DNA from 4 places in the Streptomyces sp. NPDC059567 genome. Region 2 is predicted to be linked to each of the others. Evidence: riboswitches for the same ligand, from Rfam matches in the RefSeq annotation. Region 2 holds a riboswitch; each other region holds the start of a gene.
What was found. A riboswitch is a leader RNA that binds a small molecule or an ion and turns the genes downstream of it on or off. The one in region 2 is predicted to bind cobalamin.
Positions count from the first base shown of each region.

Region 1 (5,186 bases), on a different contig from region 2:
GTTGATCTCGGCCGGACTGCCCGCCCCCTCGCAGATCACGGCGTCATACGTGCCCCGCAGCTCCTCCAGGCACGCCAGCACGGGCTCGAAGAGCTCTTTCTGGCGTCCACCGTGGTAGCCGCGGGCACTCAGTTCGCCCACCGGCCTGCCCATCAGGACGACCTGGCTGGAGCGGTCGCTGCCCGGCTTCAGCAGCACGGGGTTCATCAGCGCGGTCGGCTCGACACGGGCCGCCTGTGCCTGCATGGCCTGCGCCCGGCCGATCTCCGCGCCCTCGCGCGTCACGAAGGAGTTCAGGGACATGTTCTGGCCCTTGAACGGCGCGACCTTCACACCCTGCCGGACCAGCCAGCGGCAGATGCCCGCCGTGACGACGCTCTTGCCCGCGTCGGACGTGGTCCCCGCGACCAGCAGCCCCCCGCCTCTCATGCCTTCCTCCGCTTCATCGCGCCCGCCGCGATCCGTCCACCCACACACACCGCCAGCGTCAGCGCGGTGACCCGGCGCGAGAGCCGCACCGCCCGTTCGATGTCCCCGACCTCCACGGCCCGGCCCTCCCCGTTCAGCACCGGCCGGTGCTCGACCCGTCCGCCGTACGAGAGCGTCCCGCCGAGCCGGACGCCGAGCGCCCCCGCGAAGGACGCCTCCACCGGACCGGCGTTGGGGCTCGGGTGCTTGGCCGCGTCCTGCCGCCATGCCCTCACCGCCCCCTTCGGGTCGCCACCGGCCACCGTCGCGAGCACGGCGGTCAGCCGGGCGCCCGGCCAGCCGGCGACGTCGTCGAGCCGGGCCGAGGCCCAGCCGAAGCGCCGGTACGCCGGGGACTTGTGGCCGACCATCGCGTCCAGCGTGTTCACGGCCCGGAAGCCGACCAGCCCCGGAACCCCGGCGACCGCGCCCCAGACCAGGGCGCCCACGACGGCGTCGGAGGTGTTCTCGGCGACGGACTCGACCACCGCGCGGGCCATCGCCGGACCGTCCAGGGACTGCGGATCGCGCCCCACCAGATGCGGCAGCCGCTCGCGGGCCACCTCCAGGTCCCCGGCCGCCAGGGCCCCGCCGATGGCGCGGGCCTCCCGGCCCAGGGTCGTGCCGCCGACGACGGCCCAGACGGAGGCGGCGGTCAGCGCGACGGCGGCTCCGGGGCGGTCACGTACGGTACGGGCGGCCAGCGCCGCGATCGCGGTGGCGCCACCGGCGCAGACGGCGGTGTGCAGCGCGCCCCACCCGCGGTGGTCGCGCCGGAGAATCTTCTCGACGGAGCCGGCGGCACGCCCGAACGCGGCGACCGGATGGCCGCGGCGGGGGTCGCCGATGATCAGGTCCGCGGCCAGACCGGCGGCGGCGCCGTAAGCGAATACACCTGTGGCTGCAGTGCGGCCGGGCATGGCGCTGTGTCCTCACTCAGGGTCCGCGCCCTGGCTCGACGTGACCGGCGGCGAGAGTTCCTGGCTCCCGGGGGATCGATTCCCCGGTCACAGTGGCGGGACCGCGCCGGATTCGCACCGGACTTCCTCTGCTGCCGCCGTAATGGCCCCGGAAGTCCACCACGCTGTGCGAACACCCGTCAACTCACGTTTGACCTGCGGCGGGACAGTGTGCGAAGCACCACAGGAACGACGGACGGGCGGTCCCACCCGAAGGTGCGACCGCCCGTCCGTCGAAGCGGGACCGTCGTCAGACGACGATCAGATAGATGCCGTACGCGACGGCCGCCGCGCACAGCGCGAAGCAGGCGTACGCGCCGGTGCGCGCCAGGGCGGCGGAGCCTCCCTGGGAGGCGGCCTGCTCCTGCTTGGAGAGGCCGACGATGCCGAGGGTGAACAGGCCCACGAGGGCGACGGTCGCCACGAGGCTGACTCCGAAGACGGAGCCGAGAGCTGCCCAGTCGATCTTCATGTCGTTCGTTCCTTACACCGCGGCCGCGGGGGCCGTGGGGGCTGCCGGGTCCGTGGGGGCCGGCGAGGGGATGGTGGTCTTGAGGTCCTCGTCCGCGACGGAGGCGACGGAACCGGCCGGCGGCGGGGTGACGGCCGCGATCGCGGTGGTGACGACGCCCGCGGGCTCGGCGTCGAGGTCGTCCGCGGTGACGTTGTTGTGGTCCACGGGCTTGCGGCGCGACAGCGCCCAGATGACGCTCGAGCCGGCGACGAGGAGGACGGCGACGGTCGCGACGCCCCCGCCGCCCTGCTTGGTGAGGAACTCGGCGCCGGCGCCGACCAGACCCGCGGCGGGCAGGGTCAGACCCCAGGCGACGAACATCCGGGTCGCGGTCGACCAGCGGACGACACCGCCCTTGCGGCCGAGACCCGCGCCCATCACGGCGCCGGAGCAGGACTGCGTGGTGGAGAGGGAGAAGCCCAGGTTGGACGAGGCCAGGATGACCGTGGCGGCGCTGGTCTGCGCGGCGAAGCCCTGCTGCGGCTGAAGGTCGGTGAGGCCCTTGCCCATGGTGCGGATGATGCGCCAGCCGCCGAGGTAGGTGCCGAGCGCGATCGCGACACCGGCGGAGACGACGACCCACATCGGGGGGTTGGAGCCGGGGGCGACGACACCCTGGGTGACCAGCGCCAGGGTGATGATGCCCATGGTCTTCTGCGCGTCGTTGGTGCCGTGCGCGAGGGAGACGAGACCGGCGGAGGCGATCTGGCCGGCCCGGTAGCCCTTGGCGGTGGACTTCTCGGCGGTCCTGGAGGCGATCTTGTAGGTGAGCCTGGTGGCCGCCATCGCGGCGAGGCCGGCGACGAGCGGCGCGGCGATCGCGGGGATGAGCACCTTGGTGACGATGGTGCCGCCGTTGACGGCCGACCAGCCGGCCGACATCACGGCCGCGCCGATGAGACCGCCGAAGAGGGCGTGGGAGGAGCTGGACGGCAGACCCATGAGCCAGGTCAGCAGATTCCACAGGATGGCGCCGACGAGCGCCGCGAAGATCACTTCGGTACGAATGCCCTGTTCGTTGATGATCCCGCCGGAGATCGTCTTGGCGACCTCGACGGACAGGAACGCACCGACCAGGTTGAGCACGGCGGACATGGCCACCGCCGTCTTGGGCTTGAGGGCACCGGTCGAGATGGTCGTCGCCATCGCGTTGGCGGTGTCGTGGAAACCGTTCGTGAAATCGAACACGAGAGCTGTCACGACCACAATCGCGAGCAGCAGCGTGATGTGTTCCATTTACCCAGGCAATCGTTTGACGTCAGTGGCTGGACGAACGTAGGCAACCTGAGTGAACGGAAGGTGAACTGGGTCGGGCTGCATGGTGACTCTAACCGTGTTCGGACATTCCGCTTAGCCTCTCCGGACGCGGTTCTGTCCACGATGTGGTCGCCCCGCAACCCCGGGTAAGCCGTGCCGTTGCCGGACACAAGGGACGTGTCCCACTTCCGCCCCTCTCGCCCCATGTCACCAGCCGGACACTCCGGGGGCCGTGTCAGTCGACCGGGGGACCCGTCGAAGAGATCCATGTCACTCCGGAGTGGCCCACCGCCGGTCCGGCTCGGTGACAGCCCGGATCGGGCCCGTGCGGGTCTGTCCGGTGGCAGCCCGACCCCGCCCTGCCGACACTGGGAGCGTGCGCCCGGCTACAGCGACGGCAGCGGCCGTCACCACCCTGCTCGGTGTCGGCGCGGCCGCGATCGCGGCCGGCCGGTACGCCAGTGACGCCGCCCTCAAGGCGGCCGGACGGCCCCTGCCCCGCGACCCACGGCTCACCGTGCACGCCACGGACCCCGGCCACGTCACCCTGACCCGCAGCCTCGCGTCGCTGCGCCCGGGAACGTACGGGATCGAGGGCCCCGGCGTCCACGCCGTCGTCGGACCCGTGCTGGACCGGGTCCCGCACAGCGCTGACACCGTCGTCCGCCGTCTGGAACGGGTCGAGCTCGGCACCCTGGAACCCGGCGTCCGGGTCCACTTCACCCCGGAGCTGCACAGCGGCGACCCGGGCAGCGCGCTCGGCCTCGACCACGAGGACGCCGAGATCCCCGGCGAACTCGGCGCCCTGCCCGCCTGGCTCGTCCCCGGCGCCCGCTCCACCTGGGTGATCGCCCTGCACGGCATCGGCACGACCCGCCGGCACCCCCTCAACCTCGTCCCGTTCCTCTCCCGACGGCAGATCCCCGTCCTGTGTCTCGCCTACCGAGGGGACGAGGGCGCGCCCCGGTCCCCGGACGGCCTCGGCCATCTCGGCGACTCCGAGTGGCGCGACGTCGACGCGGCCATCCGGTACGCCGTCCGCAAGGGCGCCCAGCACGTCGTCCTGCTCGGCTGGGGGCCCGGCGCCACCATGGCCCTGCATGCCGCCGCCGACTCCGGCGTACGGGACGTGATCCGCGGCCTCGTCCTGGACTCCCCGGTCCTCGACCAGGAAGCCACCCTGCGCAACCTCGCCTCCGCCCGCCGCGTCCCTGGCCCGCTGCTCCCGCTCGCCGTCCGCGCCGCCCAGGACAGGACCGGCCTGCGCGCCGACCGTCTCCAGGAGGTCGCCGACCCGGCGGGCCTTCGGGTGCCGACGCTGGTCTTCCACGGCCCCGACGACACCATCGCCCCCTGGGAGCCGTCCCTCGAACTGGCCGCCCGCCGCCCGGAACTGGTCACCTTGAACACGGTCCGCGGCGCCCCGCACGCCTCGATGTGGAACGCCGACCCGGTCCGCTACGAAGAGGCCCTGCGCCGCTTCCTCACCCCCCTGCTCTGACCCCTCCTCCGGTGGCGTTCCACCGGCGCTGCCGATTCCGATTGGGCTTTCAGGCCGTCAGCGGGAAGACTGCCTCCGTGACGTCTCGAAAGCCTGATGAGCAATTGGCGCGCAACTCCAGACTCCGACTCGTCCGTCCGCGGGCACTTGCCACCGCCCGACGGGCCGTGACGACGCGGCGCACCCGGCCGGCGCCGCGGCCGCCCGAGGGCACTCCGCCCCGCGCGGAACTGGCCCGCCAGGCACGGACCGTCCTCGCCGACGCGGTACGGATCGCCCGCTGGGCCGCCGTCGACCGCGGGGCCGGGGGCGCCGCTCCGACCGACCCCGAGGCCTTCCCCGTCCAGGAACGCGCCGCCGCCGCACTGGACCTGACGCCCGACCAGATCCGGGCCGGCTGGGACCGGGCCCGGCTCGCCGGACTCGTCGAACTCCACGGCGGCACCGCCCGCCCCGGCTGGCGGCTGCATGCCTGGGACCGCGACGA
Region 1 covers NZ_JBHWBS010000079.1:1,984-7,169, forward strand. Annotated here, with positions in the region: gene ACFVZW_RS27600 (cobyric acid synthase) at 1-429, opposite strand, end outside; gene ACFVZW_RS27605 (cobalamin biosynthesis protein) at 426-1,388, opposite strand; cobalamin riboswitch at 1,420-1,564, opposite strand; gene ACFVZW_RS27610 (hypothetical protein) at 1,678-1,899, opposite strand; gene ACFVZW_RS27615 (anion permease) at 1,912-3,177, opposite strand; gene ACFVZW_RS27620 (alpha/beta hydrolase) at 3,575-4,699, shown strand; gene ACFVZW_RS27625 (hypothetical protein) at 4,777-5,186, shown strand, end outside.
Region 1: it holds a riboswitch for cobalamin, as region 2 does, so the genes downstream of both, ACFVZW_RS27605 (cobalamin biosynthesis protein) here and metE (5-methyltetrahydropteroyltriglutamate--homocysteine S-methyltransferase) in region 2, are expected to answer to the same signal.

Region 2 (5,186 bases):
CTGTCCGGGAGCCTTCGCACGTCGACCGGGCGGACGCCCCCCGTGAGAGTCACGATGATGGGCAGGTGGGTCCGACCGTGCAGCAGAGCGAGATCACCGAGGTCCTGAACCGTCCGATGAGCCAGGAGCTCCTGGCCCGCGATCTGGTTCGCCTCGCCTACGTCGCCAAGGACGGCACGCCACGCGCCGTCCCGATCGGCTTCGTCTGGAACGGCTCGGAGATCGTCATGTGCACTCCGACGAACGCCCCGAAGCTCTCGGCACTCCGCGCCAACCCGTCGATCGCGCTGACCATCGACACGGAGGTGCACCCACCGAAGATCCTCCTGATCCGCGGTCGGGCCGAGCTGGACGTCGTCGAGGGCATCCCGGAAGAGTTCCTCCAGTCCAACGGCGCCTACACGATGACGCCCGAGCAGCGGGTCGAGTGGGAGGCCGAGGTCCGTTCGCTCTACGACGGCATGGTCCGGATCGTCGTGACCCCGACCTGGGCGAAACTGATCGACTTCGAGACGACCCTCCCCAGCGCGGTCGAGGAACTGGTCCGGCGGCGGGAGGAACGCAAGTGCGCCTGACCCGGTGCGAATTCCGATTGAGTGAGCGACCGCGGTGCGGTGCGCGCCGGCGACCCTGCCCCGGTGACCTCCGCTCCTCGGCGGCGGCCCCGGCTCCGAGGTGGCCGGTGGTCCGTTCCACCCGCCACCTCCGCCGGGGCCTCCGCCCAGGTCGAGACCGTCCGGGACGCCGGTCACGCCCCCGGCACGCCGCTACTCCTCCTTCAGGCCGGGGACCGGGCGCGGACGGCCTTCCGCGTCGATCGCGACGAAGGTCAGCCGGGCGGTGGCCACTTCGGTCGTGGGACCGGAGGTCGCGTTCCAGCGTTCCGCGGTGACGCCGACCGCGACGGCCATCGAGGTCCGGCCCGCGTGGCACAGCTCGGCGTGGACGGTGAGCAGGTCCCCGGCGCGGGCGGGGGAGAGGAACGTCATCCGGTCGACGGAGACCGTCACGGCGGGGCCGTCCGCGTGGCGGCCCGCCGCTGCCGCGGCCGCGTCGTCGATGAGTTTCATGACGACGCCGCCGTGGATGGTCCCGTACAGATTGGTTTCGTGCTCGCTCATGATGTGGGCGAGGGTCACCTGGGAGTCGGCCGGTGCCTTGTGGGCCCGATCGCCGACGGTGATACGGGTGTTCATGTGCTCAGCTCTCCGCCCGGGGCAGGCTGCCGCGGACTCGGCGGGCCGCCGCGGCCATGTGTTCCAGGGCCGGCCGGACCTCGCCCCAGCCGCGTGTCTTCAGCCCGCAGTCGGGGTTGATCCAGAGCCGGTCGGCGGGTACGGAGAGCAGGGCGCGCTCGATGAGGGTGACGGCCTCCGCCTCCTCCGGAACGCGCGGTGAGTGGATGTCGTACACGCCGGGGCCGACCTCCCGGGGGTATCCGGCGCCGGCGAGTTCGTCCGCGACCTGCATATGGGAGCGCGCTGCCTCCAGGCTGATGACGTCCGCGTCGAGGTCGTCGATGGCCCGGAGGATGTCGCCGAACTCGGCGTAGCACATGTGCGTGTGGATCTGGGTGTCCGGACGGACGCCGGCCGTGGCGAGGCGGAAGGCCTCGGTGGCCCAGGCGAGGTACGCGGCGTGGGCGTCGGCGCGCAGCGGCAGCGTCTCGCGCAGGGCCGGTTCGTCGACCTGGATCACCGACGTGCCCGCCGCCTCCAGATCGGCGACCTCGTCGCGCAGCGCGAGCGCGACCTGGCGGGCGGTGTCGGCGAGCGGCTGGTCGTCGCGGACGAACGACCAGGCGAGCATCGTGACCGGGCCGGTCAGCATCCCCTTGACGGGGCGGGAGGTCTGCCGCTGTGCGTACGTCGTCCAGCGCACCGTCATCGGCACAGGGCGGGAGATGTCGCCGGCCAGGACGGGCGGCCGGACGTACCGGGTGCCGTACGACTGGACCCAGCCGTGCTGGGTGGCGAGGTAGCCGGTGAGCTGCTCGGCGAAGTACTGGACCATGTCGTTGCGTTCGGGCTCGCCGTGCACGAGGACGTCGAGACCGGTCTTCTCCTGGAAAGCGATGACCTCGCGGATCTCGGCCTCGATCCGCTCCTCGTAACCCGCCTTGTCGAGCCATCCGGCGCGCAGATCGGCGCGTGCGGTGCGCAGTTCGGCGGTCTGCGGGAAGGAGCCGATGGTCGTGGTCGGCAGCGGCGGCAGGCCCAGGTGGGCCCGCTGCGCGGCGGCGCGCTCGGCGTAGGGCTGGGCGCGGCGGGTGTCGCTCTCGGTGACGGCGGCAGTGCGCGCCCGTACGGCCGGGTCGTTGGTGATCGCCGAGCTTGCCCGGGAGGCCAGATCGGCGCGATTGGCGGCCAGTTCGGCGGCGATCGCGCCGGTGCCCTGGGACAGGCCGCGCGCGAGCGTGGCGATCTCGGCGGTCTTCTGGCGGGCGAAGGCGAGCCAGCGGCGGATCTGCGGGTCGATGTCCCGCTCGGCCGCGGCGTCCAGCGGGACGTGGAGCAGCGAGCAGGACGCCGCGACGTCGACCTGATCGGCGAGGCCGAGCAGGGTGCCGAGGGTGGTGAGGGACTTCTGGTGGTCGTTGATCCAGATGTTGCGGCCGTCGACGACGCCGGCGACCAGCCGCTTGCCCGGCAGGCCGCCCACCGCCGCGAGATCCGCGAGGTTCGCGGCGGCGGCATCGGTGAAGTCGAGCGCGAGTCCCTCCACGGGGGCCTTCGCCAGCACGGGCAGCGCCTCGCCCAGCCGGTCGAAGTAGGAGGCGACCAGCAGCTTCGGCCGGTCGGCCAGGCCGCCGAGCTCGCGGTAGGCGCGGGCGGCGGCGTTCAGCTCGGCGGGGGTGCGGTCCTGGACGAGGGCGGGCTCGTCGAGCTGCACCCACTCGGCGCCCGCCGCGCGCAGGTCCGCGAGCACCTCGGCGTACACGGGCAGCAGCCGGTCCAGCAGGGTGAGCGGCTCGAAGTCCTCGGCGACACCGGGCGCCGGCTTGGCCAGCAGCAGGTACGTGACGGGTCCCACCAGGACGGGGCGGGCCGAGTGGCCGAGCGCGAGGGCCTCCTTCAACTCCGCGACCTGCTTGTCGCTCGTGGCACTGAAGGCGCTGTCGGGACCCAGTTCGGGGACGAGGTAGTGGTAGTTGGTGTCGAACCACTTGGTCATCTCCAGCGGCGCCACGTCCTGGGTGCCGCGGGCCATCGCGAAGTACCCGTCGAGCGCGTCGGCCTCGACGGCGGCGCGGTGACGGGCGGGTACCGCGCCGACCATGACGCTGGTGTCGAGGACGTGGTCGTAGAGGGAGAAGTCGCCGGTCGGGACCTCGTGGACGCCGGCGTCGACGAGCTGCTCCCAGTTGCTCCTGCGCAGCTCACGGGCGGTCTCCCGGAGGGCATCGGCGGTGACGCGGCCCTTCCAGTACCCCTCGACGGCCTTCTTCAGTTCCCGGTTCCCACCCTGGCGGGGGTATCCGTGGACGGTGGCCCGTGCTGCCGCGGACTCGGTTGTCACGTAACTCTCCTTCGCGAGCTTGCGTGTCGTGAGACAGACCCGGAGAGCCGCGAGCGAGGGGTGACGAACCGGACGGACCACCGCCGGGGCGTACATCGAGGTACGCGCGGCCGATCCGCCCTGCTGTGCACGCCGACCCGCCCACGAGGTCACCGGGATCACCGCACGCGAACGGTCGCGTGCGGGCAGCGGGCAGGTCTTCGGACTCGCGAGCACGTCTCGTACGGAAGCCGTACGAGACACCTACTGGCCGTCGCTTCCCAGGCCCTCACGGGCCCAGTGCGTATGACGGCGGTCGTTCTCGCTCACCGCTGCGGGGCAGTCCCGGATTCCCACCGGGTTCCCTCTTACGACGCGTCCCGCCTGGCTGACGGGGCGAACCAGCTGCCCGGGCAGCGTACCGCGCGGGCAGGGAACGACGCGATCGGCTCATATTCCGGACGGTGAAACGAGACACACCCGCTGCGAGGGGCCGTGGGGCGCGACCCGATCAGTGCCGAACCCGCTCCTCGGGGCGGCCTCGTTCAGCTCCCATGAACGACGGCGACGGAGTTCGTATAGGCTCCAGCCGCACGTGAGGAGGCGGCACCGATGGACGGGAGTGCTCGGCAGGTGGCGGCGGGGGATTCGCGGCGCGCGACCATCCGGGAGGTGGCCGCGCTCGCCGGCGTGTCGACGGCGACCGTCTCACGGGTGCTGAACCGCAACTATCCCGTGGCGCAGGCGACCCGCGACCGGGTCGAGGGCGCGATGCGGGAGCTCGGCTATGTCGTGAACGCGCATGCTCGCGCCCTGGCCGGCACCTCCAACCGCACCGTGGGGATCATCGTCAGCGAGATCGTCGACCCCTTCTTCGCGTACATCGCGCGCGGTGTGGAGCGCGAGGCGGCGCGCACGGGCCGGCTCTGTCTGGTCTGCTGCACGCAGGGCGACGCGAAGCGCGAACTGGCCTTCGTCGACCTCCTGCACGAGCAGCGTGCCGACGTGGTCGTGCTGGTCGGGGGGAGCGTCGTGGACCGCGCCTACACCGCGGAACTCACCCGCCGCGCGGAGGAACTGCACGCGGGCGGCTCCTCCCTGGTGCTGTGCGGCCGGCCCTCGCTGGGGGGACGGGTCCCCGCGGCGGCGGTGGAGTACGACAACGAGGGCGGCGCGTTCGCCATCACCGACCATCTGCTGACGCAAGGGCACCGCCGGATCCTCTACCTCGGCGGCCCGCCCGCCGTCTCGACCACGCTGGACCGCCTCGCCGGATACCGCAGGGCCCTCGAACTGCGCGGCGTGACGCCCGACGCCGGTCTGGTGCACACCGGTGCCTTCAGCAGGGGCTTCGGCTATCGCCGGATGGTCGAACTCCTCGGCGAGGGGCTCGACTTCACCGCCATCTTCGCCGCCAACGACATCGTGGCGGCGGGCGCGGCGCAGGCGCTGGAGGAGGCGGGTGCCCGGATCCCGGAGGACGTCTCCCTCGTCGGCTACGACGATGTGCCCGTGGCGCAGGAGATGCGTCCGAGGCTGACCACCGTGCACATCCCTCTGGAGGAGATGGGCCGGCAGGCCGTGCGGCTCGCGACGCCCGGGGACGACGGCGACGACGGTGACGACGCCTGGCGGGCTCCCACGACGGGGGTGCACCGGCTGGGTACGCACATCGTGGTGCGCGACTC
Region 2 covers NZ_JBHWBS010000031.1:30,044-35,229, forward strand. Annotated here, with positions in the region: gene ACFVZW_RS16560 (pyridoxamine 5'-phosphate oxidase family protein) at 78-575, shown strand; gene ACFVZW_RS16565 (acyl-CoA thioesterase) at 768-1,196, opposite strand; gene metE (5-methyltetrahydropteroyltriglutamate--homocysteine S-methyltransferase) at 1,201-3,519, opposite strand; cobalamin riboswitch at 3,693-3,919, opposite strand; gene ACFVZW_RS16575 (LacI family DNA-binding transcriptional regulator) at 4,111-5,186, shown strand, end outside.

Region 3 (5,186 bases), on a different contig from region 2:
GAGCTCCTGCAGGAGAGTTACGTACGCGTTCATGGAGGCTACCGCGCCCACAGCCAGCCCCCCTTCTGGATGCGCCGGCGGCGCATCCTGTGAGCGAGGTTGTCGGCGAGGCGGGCCAGAGCCTCGACGGCGGCCGCGGCCGCCACGGCACCGATGACCTCGACCGGGTGGGTGGGCCACAACCAGAGCAGGACGAGCACCGACAGGACGCCGATCGCGGCCTGACGGAACCCGAACGTCTTGGGCTGCTCAACGGGCGCGTACACGCACCCGGGGGACACGGGGACGACGGGCTGGAAGACCCAGCCGACCCCCGGCACGAAGATGGGGAACACGAGTTGACCTTCTTCCGCTCACATGTGGTCTCGACGTATTTCGAGGGGTTCGCCGGCCCCTCACGCACCTCCGGCGGCGCGCATCAATGACTCTTGCGCACGGCGAGGGGCTCGATCAACTCGCTTCTCGCGCCTTGTCCCACGCCGTCAGGAGCATGTACTCCACACATATTTGACGGTCCATCACTGCAACGCAGGGGTCGTCTTTGCCGTGCTCGCGTGGTGGCCTAGGCCAGATCGTCCGGGAGCGTCCGAAGCGTTCCTGGTGTGCCGTCGGCCCTCTGTGGCTCTTCGCTGGTAGCAGCCTTCACTTGTCCGGGGGTGTCCGGAGGCGTCCGGTGCCGTCCGAAACAACGCACTATGCAGTGCGCAGTGGCGAAACTAGACATCACGAGTTGCCCGTTCGAAATGGTCTCGACGTGCCCCTCTATGGAGACGTGTTTCGCCGCCGTCTCCCTGTGACCAAGGTCACCTTGCTTGAAGAAGCCCGCGCCCAAGGCGCGGGCTTCTTGCCGTTCAGAAGCGAGCTCCGTCGTGCTGGCTCTCCCGCTCCCGTGACCCCCAGCGCACCCGCACCGCGAGCGACACCCCGGAGCTGCCGGACGACGACGAGGACATCAACGTCGGCGACGACGTCAGGGCGCCCGCGAAGAAGCGCCATCACCGGCCTGGTCGGCGAGGCTGCCGCCGGCTGGCCGCTGCTGGGGGTGACCTGGCAGCAGACCGACGGCGAGGACGGCCCGGTACTGGAGATCCGGGCGGAGACCAGCGACGGCGGCAACGACCTGGTCGGCCTGTGGCCCCTGGGCGAGGACGGCAAGCCCATCGGCCCGTACCAGGTGGTCCTGCGGGCAACCCCCGGCCAGCAGGCGCGAACCGTCCCCTATCCGCTGGGCTTCACACCGCCGCACCCGGCCAAGGGCGCCGCTGCCGAACGCAGTCGGTGGCTCGGAGTCCAGCCCAACTGAACCGGTATCGGCGGATCCAGTCCCCGGTGTCCCGCAGCGCGCACGGAGCTCCACCACAGCGATACCGGCCCGCGCTGCGGGATGCCGGGGCAGCGGGGGTCTGGGGGCCGGCGAAGGCCACCAGCGGCCACCGGGCTCGCCCACCGGCTTTCTCTCACACTCGCATTCCAGCTAGCGGAAATACTCGCTACCTGCATATCCGGCCGGGTACCAACAATGCTCGGGCAAGGAGGAGCCCCTGCTGCAGCGGCGCCTGGACCCGCGCGCGGTGTTGGGGTTGTCGATCGAGTCGAGGAAGCAGTCGGCCGCCGCGTGGACGGTGAGGGCCTTGCCGGTCGGCAGCTGGACGACGGTGGGCACCACAGCTCCTTGCTACAGATAACGGGGTCGCTTCGCGCAGCGCCCCCGGGGCTCCGCCGCAGGTGACGCAACCCAGTACCACGGGTATTTGGGCGTTATCTGTATCAGTTGACTCATGGGGCCACCCAGCCCCGAGACGCCCGACCCAGCTCGTCCTCGACGAGTTCGGCGCCGGCGCGGCACAGCAGCATCGTGTGCGGCACGTGATCAGTAGCGATCGGGGCGGTCGCCGCGCCTGCTGGTGGCCGACCGCGTCCCAGCCAGGGCCATTGTCAGTGGCCACCATCACGATGGAAGTTCGGACTAGCGGAACACACCGGGGGTAATGCCCCGGATCAACAGCGGCCCGTCGTGGCCGTGTGGCGAGCGGAGGCGGCATGCCCAACCGATACGTGCGGCTCGCAGGGTTCGACCGAAGGCTGGACCTGACCAAACCAGACCTCGGAGTTGCCGGTGGCGCCGCCCTCCTCGAGCAGCTTCTCGCCGACCGCCGATTGCCTGTGCCGGTCCGCGGACTCACGTGCGCAGAGGTGTGCGAGGAACGGGGCTTCACTGAGCCAATGTCGCTGTATCGGCGAATGGGCAAGCCCGTCGCCGCCCACATGCGCAGCGACGCGGAGGACCGGCACTACGGCGGCGGGGAGTCCGACGAGCACAAGGCTTACAAGGAGCGGGCCGTACGGGCTGCCGAGGAAGGCGGGCACACAGCCGTGCAGGAGCGGGCGAGCAAGGACCGCGCAATCCGCAGTGACGTCCTAATCCGCGGTGCGGACGGAGTACTTCTGGGATTCGAGTCGCAACTGTCACCACGCAACCCGCGCGAGATCAAGGCACGCGATGCGGCGGCCCGGCGGGCGGGGGTGCTGGATGCGTGGCAGACGGACAGCCAGGACATGGCGAGGGACATGACGGTGCCGTGGCTGCGTACCGACAGAGTCCCCCTAGAACTGATCATGAAGCGGGACTCTCCAATCCCGTTCCGAGGTGGTATCCGCCGCATCGAACTCGCCCGGTGTGACGAGCGGCTCCCAGGGCCATGCCCGAAGCAGCGGACAGGCAAGTGCGGGGGCTGGCACCCGACCATTCGCCCCGCCGAGCGTCCCTTCGATGAGTTCATCCGAGATGCCGCCTCCGGTCTGTACGTCCGGGCGGTGGTCAAGGTGAAGCGGACCGCGTTTGAGTTCTGGACCCCGGCAGCCGACCACAGTGCCTACCTCGACGCGACGCCGGACGAAGCGCCAGTCGCGATGCCGAGGCAACGACAGGTGAAGCGCCCGATGGAGGACGGCGATCCCACGTGCCGCGTCCAGCCCCCGGCCGTGGATGACCGGGACTCGGCACCGCTCCCGTACATCCCGCTGCCCCGTTCCCCGCAGCCTGCCCCGCTTGCCGCGGCGTCTGCGGGGGTCGTGTCAGTGGTGTACCGGGGGCAGTGCGGGGCTGGGGTGACACCGTGCGGAGCTCAAGCCCGTTTCTACGCGTGCGGCTGGCGGTGCGACGACCATCGGCCGTAGGCCAACTCCCGCCAGCCTCCGGGATGTTGTGCTGTCCCGAGGGTCAGCCAGGCTGCCGGTCGACTACTCAACAGGCGTGGCCGGGCCCAGGGGAGTCGTCGACGTTGTGGGGTCCGCCGGGACTGCCCGAACCCAGGGGCGAGCAGCAGCGCCAGGACCATCGCCACGGCCGCACCCGAAGCGATCGCCGCCGTCGCCGCGGCCGGCGGCACGCGCGGTGTGCTTGAAGACCGTGATGCCGACGGCGATGCTCACGACGAGGAGCAGGGCCGCCAGCGGCGCGATCTGAATGGTCACGAAGTCCTCCTGGCTGTCTCCGCCGGTGACGGCGGCAGTTCGTCTGCGCGCTCGCGCAGACCTCGCCCCTTCGTTGCAGAGACCCGGAGGCTGACAGCAAGAAAGCCCGATCCGATGTGGATCGGGCTTCAAGGCGATGTCCCGAAGCCCTCCCAGAAGGGCACGGGCGCGCGGACACGCTCGGGCACGTTCTGGATGGGCAGGTCCTCGGACTGACGCCTGAAGGCATACACCGTTGCGGGACAGTTCCGGATTCCCACCGGATTCCCCTGCGTCCAGGGCCCATTGTGCGGCTACGGGGGTGGCACAAGGGGGTCAGTGGTCATGTGGAGGCGGCCCGGCGCCTCATTCTTCTTCGGGTTCTGCGGCCGTGAGTCGCTGCTCGCTGAAGAAGTCCAGCTTTTTGCCGGACATGGACTCCTCATCCGGGGTGCGGAAGACGACCTTGCCGTAGAGGGCCTGCTGGCATATCAGCGACTGGTGGGTCGTGGACAGGCTGAGTGCCTGTCGGGCGTCCGAGGGCTCGGTGAACCACTGGCGGATGGCCAGGTACTGCCACCCATCAGAACCTGAGTGCTCGCCGTACACGATCCGGGTCAGCCCGTCGAGGACCTCCGTGTGGGAGAGCCCCTTACCCCCGCCGGCGGGGTCGGTGAACGAGACGGTCCACGACCACCGCTGTCCCTCCCGGAGCTCGACGTCCTCGGGGAAATCAGGCCCCCACCCCTTGAGGTACGCGGCGTCCGGCCCGATCACGGTTCGCCCCCACCTGACATCGCCGAATCCAGGAGGACGCGGTGAGGAAGCCCTCCGCGATCCGGCGCGTCTCCTCGTCGGTGATCAAGTGTTCTCCGCTCATGCTCCTCCTCGACCCAGCCGGTTCCTCCGGTGAGGACCCCTGCAGGCCATCGTCCTGCACCGAGCCGCGTCTCACGGGCCTTTCCGGGAAGACGGCCTGGGCGCGAACTGTGACCGCTCCGCTCCCGATCGACCCGCCGAACAGTCAGGGGATGCGGGTCACGGCGCCGGAGGTGAACCACTGCACGAGGGTGGCAGCGAGGTGGACCCCGGCCCGGGCCGCCTCCAGCGTCTCGTCCACGGTCGCGGTCTGCCCGCCGTGCCGGGACGTCTGGCCGTCCCACAGCGCGCGCATCAACGCCTCCGCCGGGGCGACGGCGTCGCCGGCCGCGGCCGGGATCGCGAAGACGAACTTGTGCCGGGCGCTCTTCAGCTCGCCGAGCATGGTGCCGAGCGTTGCCTTCGCGTGGTTCGGCTGAACGACGGCGTGCGCGGCCGCCTCGACGGCCTTGATGGACTCGCTGTACGCGCGCACCGGCTCCGGGCCGCGCCCGTACGCCGCCTGCCAGGCGGCCGCCAGGTGGTCGGCCGCGGAGCCGGCGGTCGGCTGGCCCGCCGCCTCGGCGATGGTCTGCCGCACCGCGTCCCGGACGGCCGGGGTCACCCGCTCCTCCAGCCCGTTGCGGGCGTCGTTGATCCGGTACGCCGACCCGCCGTCGTCGAGCGTCCGGCTGAGCTCTTGGAGTCCCTCCCATTTGGGCACCTCGGCGAGGAGGATCTGGTCCACCACGTCCAGCAGCTGCGCGCCGACGGCCCGCGCGAGCGCCGCCACGTAGAGCGGCGCGCCGTGCTCGTCCTGGAGAGAGACCAACCGCACGCGCACGCAGATGTCGCGAGCCAGCCTTTCTTGCCCG
Region 3 covers NZ_JBHWBS010000040.1:8,870-14,055, reverse strand. Annotated here, with positions in the region: gene ACFVZW_RS19340 (hypothetical protein) at 1-33, opposite strand, end outside; gene ACFVZW_RS19335 (hypothetical protein) at 39-335, opposite strand; gene ACFVZW_RS19330 (hypothetical protein) at 1,043-1,303, shown strand; gene ACFVZW_RS19325 (hypothetical protein) at 2,041-3,177, shown strand; gene ACFVZW_RS19320 (hypothetical protein) at 3,241-3,474, opposite strand; cobalamin riboswitch at 3,655-3,775, opposite strand; gene ACFVZW_RS19315 (hypothetical protein) at 3,820-4,230, opposite strand; gene ACFVZW_RS19310 (hypothetical protein) at 4,478-5,186, opposite strand, start outside.
Region 3: it holds a riboswitch for cobalamin, as region 2 does, so the genes downstream of both, ACFVZW_RS19320 (hypothetical protein) here and metE (5-methyltetrahydropteroyltriglutamate--homocysteine S-methyltransferase) in region 2, are expected to answer to the same signal.

Region 4 (5,186 bases), on a different contig from region 2:
TGCGCGTACTCGTCGAGCAGCTGCTCAAGACGCGCGATGTCGCCGTAGGAGTCGGCGCGCGCCATCGGCGGCACCAGGTGGTCGACGAGCGTCGCGTGCACGCGCCGCTTGGCCTGCGTGCCCTCGCCCGGGTCGTTGACCAGGAACGGGTAGATCAGGGGGATGTCGCCGAGCGCCGCGTCCGGGCCGCAGGCGGCCGACAGGCCCGCGTTCTTGCCGGGCAGCCACTCCAGGTTGCCGTGCTTGCCGAGGTGGACCATCGCGTCCGCCCCGAAGCCGCCGTCCTCGGCGCGCGCCGCGATCCAGCGGTAGGCGGCCAGGTAGTGGTGGGACGGCGGGAGATCGGGGTCGTGATAGATCGCGATCGGGTTCTCGCCGAAGCCGCGCGGCGGCTGGATGAGGATCAGCAGGTTCCCGCGCCGCAGCGCGGCGAGGACGATGTCGCCCTCCGGGTTGCGGGACCGGTCCAGGAACATCTCGCCGGGCGCCGGGCCCCAGTGCTCCTCGACGGCCTCGCGCAGTTCGGCCGGGAGCTGGGCGTACCAGCGCTTGTAGTCGGCGGCCGGGATGCGGACGGGGTTCTTCGCCAGCTGCTCCTCGGTGAGCCAGTCCTGGTCGTGGCCGCCGGCCTCGATCAGGGCGTAGATCAGCTCGTCGCCGTCACCGGAGACCAGGCCCGGGATCTCCTCGACCGGACCGAAGTCGTAGCCCTCCTCACGGAGGCGGCGCAGCAGCGCGACGGCGGAGGCGGGGGTGTCGAGGCCGACCGCGTTGCCGATCCGGGAGTGCTTGGTCGGGTAAGCGGAGAGGACCAGAGCGAGCTTCTTCCGCTCGTTCGGGATGTACCCCAGGAGCGCGTGGCGGACCGCGATCCCGGCGACGCGGGCGGCGCGCTCGGTGTCGGCGACGTACGCGGGCAGCCCGTCCTCGTCGATCTCCTTGAAGGAGAACGGGACGGTGATGAGCCGGCCGTCGAACTCGGGGACGGCGACCTGGCTGGCGGCATCCAGCGGGGAGAGACCCTCGTCGTTCTCCTCCCAGGCCGAACGCGAGCCGGTGAGGCAGAGCGCCTGCAGGATCGGTACGTCGAGGGCGGCGAGCGCGCCCGCGTCCCAGGCCTCCTCGTCGCCGCCGGCCTGCGCCTCGGCGGGCTTGGTGCCGCCGGCCGCGAGGACGGTGGTGACGATCGCGTCGGCACCGCGCAGGCGGTCGAGCAGCTCCGGCTCGGGGGCGCGCAGGGACGCGACGTACAGCGGCAGGGCCCGGGCGCCCTTGTCCTCGATCGCCTCGCAGAGGGAGTCGACGAAGGCGGTGTTCCCGCTCATGTGGTGGGCGCGGTAGTAGAGCACGGCGACCGTCGGGCCGTCGGTCGTGCGGGGCGTGCGCTCCAGCGGGCCCCAGGTCGGCGCGGCGGCCGGGGCGTCGAAGCCGTGGCCGGTGAGCAGCACGGTGTCGGAGAGGAAGCGGGCCAGCTGCTCCAGGTTGGCCGGGCCGCCGTGCGCGAGGTAGGCGTGGGCCTCGGTGGCGACGCCGACGGGGACGGTGGAGGTCTCCATGAGCTGGGCGTCGGGGGCCTGTTCGCCGGAGAGCACGACCAGCGGCTTCTCCGCCGTCCGCAGCGCCTGCAGGCCCTCTTCCCAGGCGCGCAGACCGCCGAGGAGGCGGACGACGACGAGGTCGGCGCCGTCCAGGAGCCCGGGCAGGTCGTCCAGGGCGAGGCGGGAGGGATTGGCGAACCGGTACTCGACGGGGCCGCCGGCCGCGCGGGCGCTGAGCAGGTCGGTGTCGGAGTGCGACAGCAACAGAATTCGCATGCGTGCGCAGGCCTTCCTCGGGGTTGTCCGCGCCCCGGGTGGTCGTATGGACGGCAGGAGTTCCTGACTCACCCGGCCGCGGGTGCGACCTGGCTCACAGTGGCGGGACCGCGCCGGATTCTCACCGGGCTTCCTCCCCGGGGTCCTGGGACCCCATGCCGTCTGCATAGTAGATCGTGCTCACGGCGGGCAGGGGTCGTCCCCAGGGGTCGCCCGGATCCACGTGGGTATGCTCGCCGCCATGCCGCCCACCCCGCCCACAACGCCCAACCGGGGCGAAGCTCTCATACGGGACCGTGGCGATGCCTGCCCCGGCGCGCTGCGCCTGCACCCCGCCGACGACGGCGGCCTGGCCCGACTGCGCCTGCCCGCAGGGCTGTTGACGGCACATCAGGTCGAGTCCCTGGCGTCGGCGGCGGAGTCTTTGGGCGACGGCCGCGTCGCGGTCACGTCCCGGGGCAACGTGGAGCTGCGCGGTCTCGACGGGGGCTGCGGAGCGGAGCTGGCGGACCGGCTGACGGAGGCGGGCCTGCTGCCCTCCTCCACGCACGAACGCGTCCGCAACATCGTCGCCTCCCCGACCGCGGGACTGGACGGACTCGGCCACGCGGACGTGCAGTTGTGGGCCCGCGAACTGGACGCGCTGCTCTGCGCGGCCCCCTGGACGGCTGCCCTGTCGGGCCGCTTCCTCTTCGCCCTGGACGACGGCCGCGGCGACGTGGCGCGGCTGGGCGGAGATGTGACCTTGATCGCAGGAGGGCGGTCGGTCCGGCTCCGGGTGGGCGACCGGGTCTTCCGGGTCGCCACCGCCGACGCCCCCCGCGCCGCGCTCGCCGCCGCCGGGGCCTTCCTCGAAGCTGCCCGCGACGCCGGGAACGGGGCCTGGCGGGTGCGGGAGCTGCCCCAGGGGCAGCAGCCGGACCTCGCCGCCGCGCTCGCGCGGGCCGGGGTCGACGCCCATCCCGTCGTCCCCGCACCACCGCTGCCGCATGCCGCGCCGCCCCGGCCCGGACCCCTCGGCGGGAACGCGCTGCACGTGCTCGCGCCGCTCGGGCGGCTGACCGCCGCCCAGCTCCGCGCGCTGCTGCCCGCCGACGAGGTACGGCTCACGCCCTGGCGCGGGGCCGTCGTCGTCGGGGCCTCCCGCACCCGGCTCCCCGCGCTGGACGCGGCCGGGCTGATCACCCGCCCCGACGACCCCTGGGTCGGCGTCGGCGCCTGCACCGGGCGGCCCGGCTGCGCCAAGTCCCTCGCCGACGTCCGCGCCGACGCCGTACCCGGCGCGCCCGGCCTCCCCGTCCACTTCTCCGGGTGCGAGCGCCGGTGCGGCCACCCCCAAGGCGCCCCCGGCACCTGGGTCGACGTCCTCGCCACCGCCGAGGGCACCTACCTCGTGGACGGCCGCCCCACCCCCCGTACCTCCCTGACCGAAGCAGTCGCAACGGCCCGCACAACGAGATGAGCGAGAACGACACGATGTTCGCCTACGAGAAGGACGGCGCGGAGATCTACCGCCAGTCCTTTGCCACGATCCGCGCCGAGGCGGACCTCGCGGATCTGCCCGCCGACGTCGCCACGGTCGCGGTCCGCATGATCCACGCCTGCGGCATGACCGACCTCGTCCGCGACCTCGCCTACTCGCCGCAGGTCGTCTCCCGCGCCCGCGCCGCCCTGCGCGCCGGCGCACCCATCCTCTGCGACGCGCAGATGGTCGCCAGCGGAGTGACCCGCAAGCGCCTGCCCGCCGACAACGACGTGGTCTGCACCCTCTCCGACCCCGCCGTGCCCGCCCTCGCCGCCGAGCTCGGCACCACCCGCAGCGCCGCCGCCCTCGAACTCTGGCGCGACCGCCTCGAAGGCTCCGTCGTCGCCATCGGCAACGCGCCCACCGCCCTCTTCCACCTCCTGGAGATGATCGCGAAGGGCGCGCCCCGCCCGGCCGCCGTCCTCGGGATACCGGTCGGCTTCATCGGCGCCGCCGAGTCCAAGGACGCCCTCGCCGCCCAGACCCTGGGCCTCGACTACCTCGTCGTACGGGGCCGGCGCGGCGGCAGCGCGATGACCGCGGCCGCGATCAACGCCATCGCGACGGAAGCGGAGATCCAGGCATGAGCGCCGACGCCCCCGGCAAGCTGTACGGAGTCGGCCTCGGCCCCGGCGACCCGAACCTGATGACGGTCGCCGCCGTGAAGGCCATCGCGTCCGCCGACGTCGTCGCCTACCACTCGGCCCGCCACGGCCGCTCCATCGCGCGCTCCATCGCCGCCGAGCACCTCCGCGAGGACCACATCGAGGAGCGGCTCATGTACCCGCTCACAGTGGAGACCACCGACCACCCCGGCGGCTACCGCGGCGCGCTCGACGACTTCTACGAGGAGGCCGCGGCCCGTCTCGCCGCCCACCTGGACGCCGGTCGCACCGTCGCCGTGCTCGCCGAGGGCGACCCGCTCTTCTACGGCTCGTACCAGCACATGCACAAGCGGCTCGCGGACCGCTACGACACCACCGTCATCCCCGGCGTCACCTCCGTCAGCGCGGCCGCCGCGCGGCTCGGCGAGCCGCTGTGCGAGGCGGAAGAGGTCCTGACGATCATCCCCGGCACGCTGCCGGAGGACGAGCTGACGGCCCGCCTCGCGGGCACGGACTCGGCGGTCGTGATGAAGCTCGGCCGCACGTTCCCGACCGTGCGCCGCGCCCTGGAACGCGCGGACCGCCTGGAGGACGCGCGGTACGTGGAGCGGGCGTTCATGGCGGGCGAGCGGACGGAGATCCTCTCCGAGGTGGACCCCGAGACCGTCCCGTACTTCTCGGTCGCCGTCCTGCCCTCCCGTATCGACGCCGTCACCCCCGAGTCCCGGGAGACCGTCGGCGAGGTCGTCGTCGTCGGCACCGGCCCGGCGGGAGCGCCCTGGCTGACCCCGGAGTCGCGCGGCGCGCTGGTCAACGCCGACGATCTCGTCGGCTACACCACCTACCTCGACCGCGTGCCGGCGCTGCGCCCCGGCCAGCGCAGGCACGGCTCGGACAACAAGGTCGAGTCCGAGCGCGCCGAGTTCGCCCTCGACCTCGCCCGCCGCGGGCGCCGGGTCGCCGTCGTCTCGGGTGGCGACCCCGGTGTCTTCGCCATGGCCACGGCGGTCCTTGAGGTGGCGTCGGAGGAGCGGTACGCGGACGTTCCCGTACGGGTCCTTCCCGGCGTGACGGCCGCGAACGCGGCGGCCGCCGCGGCGGGTGCCCCGCTCGGCCACGACTACGCGACCATCTCCCTCTCCGACCGGCTCAAGCCCTGGGACGTGATCGCCGCCCGGCTGCGCGCCGCGACCCGGGCGGACCTGGTCCTGGCTCTCTACAACCCGGGCTCCAAGTCCCGTA
Region 4 covers NZ_JBHWBS010000065.1:31,965-37,150, forward strand. Annotated here, with positions in the region: gene cobN (cobaltochelatase subunit CobN) at 1-1,814, opposite strand, end outside; cobalamin riboswitch at 1,849-1,992, opposite strand; gene ACFVZW_RS25220 (cobalamin biosynthesis protein CobG) at 2,044-3,276, shown strand; gene ACFVZW_RS25225 (precorrin-8X methylmutase) at 3,291-3,926, shown strand; gene ACFVZW_RS25230 (precorrin-2 C(20)-methyltransferase) at 3,923-5,186, shown strand, end outside.
Region 4: it holds a riboswitch for cobalamin, as region 2 does, so the genes downstream of both, cobN (cobaltochelatase subunit CobN) here and metE (5-methyltetrahydropteroyltriglutamate--homocysteine S-methyltransferase) in region 2, are expected to answer to the same signal.